Linked DNA regions of Tahibacter amnicola. The protein of the gene in region 2 interacts with the protein of the main gene of each other region in a pairwise test. Links are inferred from orthologs where the notes say so. Each region holds a gene or a part of one and is shown on either strand. Other genes may lie near its edges. The genes, in order: N4264_RS24480 and N4264_RS07020.

Region 1 (3,277 bases), 4.5 Mb from region 2 along the record:
TTCCGGTCGTTGCGTTCGTCTTCCGCGGCGATCGAAGCCAGGTCCAGGGCCTCAAAGCCGATGGCACTGCGATCGGGCGCCATCCCCGACGCCGATGCCTGTCCCCCAATGCCAAACAGCCCTGCCAGCACGAGGCCGGCAAACATACTTTTGCGCACTGTCATCTCCCTTTGCGATGAAGACGCCCGCGCCGGCCACGGGCGGCCAGCGAGGTCGGACGTCATTCGATTGCCGGCGCGTGCAAACGACGCCGGACGCTGTGGCCGGATCGGTCCACTCCGGCGGCGCCAAGGATAATTACGCTACAGTGCAACAAATAGACATTACGCCACGCATCCGCGCACAAGGGCATAAAAAAACCCGCCGCAGTCGCCCGCGGCGGGTTCCCTCCCCGCAGGCTCTGTGGCCCGCGCGGCCGGATTGTGGCGATCCGTCCTGCGGAGTCACGCGGCAGCGCAGCACGGAGCGCAGTGTCCGGCCGCCCTTGCCCCCGTCGACATCGTGCCAAAGTGGTGCCAGCCACCCAGGCAATCCGCCGCCCCATATCCAACCGATTGATCTGCAAAGCTAATTCCAAACCGGAATGGCACATGTCGCGGCGGCATAACCGAATAACCCCCCATCCTTTCCGCCGCCCCGCACCGATCCCTAGCATCCCCTGTCAGTTGGCGTTTAGACGTCCAAATGATTCGGTGCTGCCATGTCCTCCAACGCCGCTCTTCCACTCATTCCGCTGCCCGAAGCCAAGGCCGGCGAACTGCTGCGGCTGGTCGACGGTCTCGACAGCAGCGCCCTGTGGTGGCTGTCCGGCTATGCCGCCGGGCTCGCTTCGCAGCCGGCATCGCTGCCACGCGCCGTCAACGCGGCGCTGGCCAAGGACGCAACGCCCGCGCTCAAGCTCTCCATCGTGTACGGCAGCCAGACCGGCAACGCCAAGCGCCTGGCCGAGCAGCTGGCGCAAAAGGCCGAAGCCGCCGGAATCGCGGTGCGTCTGTTGCGCGCCGACGCCTACCCGACGCGTGAACTCAAGGCCGAGCGCCTGCTCTACATCGTGATCAGCACCCAGGGTGATGGCGATCCGCCGGACGACGCCCGCGGCCTGGTCGAATTCATTGCCGGCAAGCGCGCGCCGGAACTGCCCGAACTCCAGTACGCCGTGCTGGGTCTGGGCGACAGCAGCTATCCGCAATTCTGCGCCATCGGACGCCAGCTCGATGAGCGCCTTTCGGCGCTCGGTGCGCGGCGCCTGGTCGCACGCGGCGATGCAGACGTCGACATCGACAGCATCGCCAAGCCCTGGCTGGAGCAGGCCCTCACCGCCGTGCGCGAAGCGACCAAGGGCGCTGCGCCGCTGGCGACAGTCACGCCGCTGCGTCCGCCCGCCGCGCCCGCGTTCTCGCGTGAGAAGCCCTTCGCCGCCGAGTTGATCAAGAATCAGCGCGTGACCGGCCGCGGCAGCGACAAGGACATCCGTCACGTCGAACTGTCGCTGGAAGGTTCCGGCCTGCGTTACGAGCCGGGTGACGCGCTGGGCCTGTGGCCGCGCAATCCGGCGGCACTGGTTGACGCCGTGCTCGATGCGCAGAAACTCAACGGCGATACGCCCGTCACGCACGACGAGGTCACGCTGTCGCTGCGCGAATGGCTGTCCAGCCGCCGCGAGCTGACCAAGCTGGCGCGTCCCTTTGTCGCGCAGCACGCGGCGCATGCCGGTGATGCGGAACTCAACCGGATCCTCTCACCCGACCACGCACCGGCGCTGACGCGCCTGCTCGGTGAGTACCAGATCATCGACCTGCTGCGTGCCTTTCCAGCGGCGTGGTCCGCCGAGGAACTGGTCGCCGCCCTGCGCCCGCTGGCGCCGCGCCTGTACTCGATCGCCTCGAGCCAGCGCCTGGTCGGCGACGAAGCGCACCTGACCGTCGCGCACGTGCAGTACGAAGCCTTCGGCAGCACGCACTGGGGAGCGGCGTCGCACCAGCTGGCCGCCAGCGACGAAGGCGCGGCCTTGCCGATTTTCATCGAGCACAACGATCGCTTCCACCTGCCCAAGGACACCGCCCGCGACGTGATCATGATCGGTCCCGGCACCGGCGTGGCACCGTTTCGCGGCTTCGTACAGGAACGCCAGGCCATCGGCGCTACGGGCCGCAACTGGCTTTTCTTCGGCAATCCGCATTTCCGGTCGGACTTTCTCTACCAGACCGAGTGGCAGGAAGCGCTCAGGAACGGCTCGCTGCACCGGCTGGACCTCGCCTTCTCGCGTGACCAGGCGGAAAAAGTTTACGTGCAGCATCGCCTGGTCGAGCAGGGCCGCCAGCTCTACGCGTGGATTGAATCCGGCGCGCACGTATACGTCTGCGGTGACGCCACGCGCATGGCCAAGGACGTGCACAACGCGCTGATCGAAGTGGCCATGAGCCACGGCGGCAAGAGCCGCGAAGACGCCGAAACGTATATCAACCAGTTGCAGCAACAGGGCCGTTACGCCCGAGACGTGTATTGACGATGAGCGCGTTGCCTTCCCCCGTTGAAAAGATCAAATCCGAAAGCCGTTACCTGCGCGGGACGCTCAAGGAAAGCCTGGCCGACGCCGTCACCGGCGCGCTGCGCGAATCCGACACGCAACTGATCAAGTACCACGGCAGCTACCAGCAGGACGACCGCGACGTGCGCGAGGAACGGCGCCAGCAGAAGCTGGAGCCGGACTACAGCTTCATGATCCGTACCCGTACGCCCGGCGGTATCGCGACGCCGGAACAGTGGCTCAAGCTCGACGCCATCGCCACGCGCTACGCCAACGGTACGCTGCGCGTCACCACGCGGCAGGCGTTCCAGTTCCATGGTGTGATCAAGCGTGAACTCAAGGCGACACTGGCAGCCATCAACGGCAGCCTGATCGACACCATCGCCGCCTGCGGCGACGTCAATCGCAATGTGCTGGCGGCGGCCAATCCGCTCGAATCGCAGGTCCACGCGGTCGTGTACGAGCAGGCCAAGGCGCTGTCGGAGTACTTCCTGCCCAAGACGCGGGCGTACTACGAGATCTGGCTCGACGAAGAGCAGGTTGCCGGTACGCCCGAGCACGAACCGATCTACGGCGCGACCTACCTGCCACGCAAGTTCAAGACCGCGTTCGCCGTGCCACCCGTCAATGACGTCGACATCTTCGCCAACGACCTCGGCTTCATCGCCGTGGTCGAGAACGGCGTGGTGGTCGGCTATAACGTCACCGTCGGCGGTGGGTTCGGCGCCACCCACGGCGATCCGACCACCT
Region 2 (3,185 bases):
CCGTGAACGCAGGAACCCGCCGGCTTCGGCGATATTGGATGTGCCGATGCCACTGCGGCGCAGCAGGAATTGCAGGGCTATGGCGATATCGTTGGTCCGGTCGTAGGTGATCGACTGCGTGCAGCGCACCAGCGTGCACACGTCGAGGTGGTCCTGCAGGTTTTCGCCGACACCGGCCAGATCGTGGCTGACGGCGATGCCGTGGCTACGCAGCGCGTCGGCCGGGCCCACGCCCGAGAGCATCAGCAGTTGCGGTGAATTGATAGCGCCACCGGCCAGGATGACCTCACCGCCTTCGGCTGTCCGCGAGACGCCGCGATGCAGAAACTTCACACCGGTGGCGCGGGTTCCGCTCAACAGCACGCGTTCGGTCGTGGCGCGTGTCAGCACCGTGAGATTGCGGCGACCGCGGATACTGCGCAGGTAGCCGGCAGCCATCGAGCAGCGTGCGCCGTCTTTCTGGGTGACCTGGTAGTAGCCGAAACCCGCCTGGCTGGGGCCGTTGAAATCCGGATTGGGTGTATGGCCGAGGCTGGTCGCCGCATCAATCACCGCCTGCGACAGGGGATTGGTGTGGCGCAGGTCCGATACGCAGAGCGGACCATCGCCACCGTGCAGTTCGCTGGCCCCGCGTGTGTTGCATTCGCTGCGGCGGAAGCTTGGCAATACCGCGTCCCAGCGCCAGCGCGGATCGCCGGCAAGTTCGGCCCACTCGTCATAGTCGCGCGCATCGCCGCGGATATAGCACATGGCGTTGATCGAGCTGGAACCACCCAGCACCTTGCCGCGCGGCCACCACAAACGGCGATTCTGCAGCTGTGGCTCCGGCTCGGTGTAATAGTCCCAATTGACGCTTTTGTTGCTGACCAGCTTGGCCAGCCCCGCCGGCATGTGGATGAAGGGATGCCAGTCGCGTCCGCCGGCCTCCAGCAGCAGGACCCGCGTGCGCGGGTTTTCGCTGAGTCGGTGCGCGAGCACGCAGCCGGCGGATCCGGCGCCGACGATGATGTAGTCGTAGGTCATGTAACAGCCCTGGGGAGGACGCACCCGAGGCTAGGCCCGGTGCATAGAGCAGATGCTCCATCGCACTGCAGCATCGCGCTCAATCCAGCACGTGGACCGCGTCACCGCGGTGGATGACGCCGCTGCCGCGCGGGATGAGGTTCTGCCCGAAGGTGACGCCGGACGGGGAACGGCGATACGTGGTCAGCGTCCGCAGTGGCTCGCCGGACGGGTCGCGTTCGCCGCGGGCCGGATCGACCGTCGTGAACACGCAGCGCGTGCAGGGCTTGACCACATCGAACTCGACCTCGCCGATGCGGACCCGGCGCCACTGGTCTTCCGCGTGGGGCGCAGTGCCGTCAACCACCAGGTTGGGCCGGAAGCGCAGGATCGAAATGGGTGTGGCAAGGCGCGCGTTGAGGTGGTCAAGCGCCGCCTGGGAGATGAGCAGCACCGGAAACCCGTCGGCGAAGCTCACTTCGTCTTCGGCCTGCGCGTACGTTGGATCGACCGGACGTCGCGCTGCCGCATCCATGAATACCAGACGGGCGGGCTGGCCAAGAAAGCGGCTGACCCATTCGGACGCGGTACTGTCGGCGGCAACGGCGTCGATGGAGTCGCGCCAGACGTTGACTGCGCAACGCGCACCATCGGCGGGCTCGGCGACCGTCACCGGCGGCATGCCGGGCGCGCTCATGCGCAACCCGCCGGCGACCGGTTCGGCCTGCAGCAGCGGCAGGCGCGCGTGCTGGCGGCCGGTGACGAACTTGCCGTCGGCATCCACGATCATCCAGCGGCGATCGTGGATGAGCCCGCGCTTTTCGACGGTGGCTGACGCGGATGGCAGTGGCGCGCAGGATTTGACCGGATAGAGGTGCAGTTCGGAGAGCGTCGGTTTCATCCGCCGATTATGCGCGATCCGGTCGATTCGGTTAGGCTTGCGCCGCCACAACCAGGGCCATTCAGCGGATCACGCGTGACGAAACGGATTGCGGTCGAACGGCACGAGTGGACTGCGTTGGGCGTCTCGTTCGCCTATTTTTTCTGCGTGCTGGCGGCGTACTACATCGTGCGCCCGGTGCGTGAGCAGCTCTCGGCGGCGGTCGGGTCCACGCAGCTGCCGATCTTCTTCCTGGCCACGTTTCTCGCCACGCTGTTGCTGACGCCGGTGTTCGGCATGTTGGCCGCGCGCTGGCGACGCAGCCGTTTCGTGCCGGCGGTATACCTGTTCTTCCTGGGCTGCGTCCTGCTGTTCATTCCGCTGTTCCAGATGCAGGACGTGATCGGTGCGAAGGTGCTCGGATCGGTATTTTTTGTCTGGGTCAGTGTGTTCAACCTGTTCGTTGTCGCCGTGTTCTGGAGCTTCATGGCCGACATCTTCGATACCGGTCAGGCACGCCGGCTGTTTCCGATCATCGCCGTTGGCGGTGCGCTGGGTGCCATCGTCGGACCCTACATGACCGGCGCCCTGGTCCATCGGATCGGGGTCTCGGGGCTGCTGGTGATGTCCGCGCTGTTCCTTGCGGTGTGTATCGGCTGCATCCTGTTTCTGTCGGAATGGTCGCGACGCCATCCCGTGGACGGTGACACGACGCGGGGAGAACGGGTGATCGGCGGCAGCATCCTGGCCGGCATCATCGGGACGCTGCGCGATCCGCTGTTGCGGCGCATGGCCGTGCTGACCCTCCTGGCGGAATTGGTCGGCACGGTGATCTATGCCTTCCAGGTCGATTTCATCGGCGCGCAATTTCCGACCCGGGAACTGCGCATCGAATTCGCGTCCAAGCTGGACCTGTGCACCAATCTCTTGCAGATCCTGCTGCAGACGACGCTCACCCGCGCCATCCTGGTGCGCTCCGGTCCGGCCGCCGCGCTGCTCCTGGACGGGGTGATCAAGACCGTGATGCTGGCGGGTCTGGCGCTCATCGGCGGCGAGTGGATCATCCTGGTGGCCCTGGTCACCCGGGCAGCGGGCTACGGTGTGTTCAAGCCGGCCGCCGATACGATCTACACGCAGATCGGTGCGGAAGGCCGCTACAAGGGCAAGGGCTTTATCGACACGGCCGTCTGGCGCCTGAGTGATCTGGCCACCACGTCGGGCATCACTCTGCTGCGCGGCCTCGGCATGGGGGTTGGCCACATCGCCCTGCTGACCGCCGGTATCGCAGGTGCCATGGCCTGGC

The links.
Region 1: the proteins of N4264_RS07020 (region 2) and N4264_RS24480 interact in binary tests that used the Escherichia coli proteins (3 or more experiments, as listed by UniProt). The link is inferred for Tahibacter amnicola from one-to-one orthologs.

The regions. Positions count from the first base shown.
Region 1 is NZ_CP104694.1:6,181,091-6,184,367, forward strand. Bases 147-3,103 are described here. They hold N4264_RS24480 (assimilatory sulfite reductase (NADPH) flavoprotein subunit), read left to right. Parts: upstream 147-700; coding sequence 701-2,506; downstream 2,507-3,103. Other genes in these bases: N4264_RS24475 (fibronectin type III domain-containing protein), read right to left, coding at 147-158; cysI (assimilatory sulfite reductase (NADPH) hemoprotein subunit), read left to right, coding at 2,518-3,103. Also shown: more of N4264_RS24475, read right to left, coding at 1-146; more of cysI, read left to right, coding at 3,104-3,277. UniProt on the Escherichia coli protein: Component of the sulfite reductase complex that catalyzes the 6-electron reduction of sulfite to sulfide. This is one of several activities required for the biosynthesis of L-cysteine from sulfate.
Region 2 is NZ_CP104694.1:1,684,697-1,687,881, forward strand. The notes cover bases 4-2,868. They hold N4264_RS07020 (MOSC domain-containing protein), read right to left. Parts: upstream 1,904-2,868; coding sequence 1,103-1,903; downstream 4-1,102. Other genes in these bases: N4264_RS07015 (GMC family oxidoreductase), read right to left, coding at 4-1,023; N4264_RS07025 (NTP/NDP exchange transporter), read left to right, coding at 1,979-2,868. Outside these bases: more of N4264_RS07015, read right to left, coding at 1-3; more of N4264_RS07025, read left to right, coding at 2,869-3,185.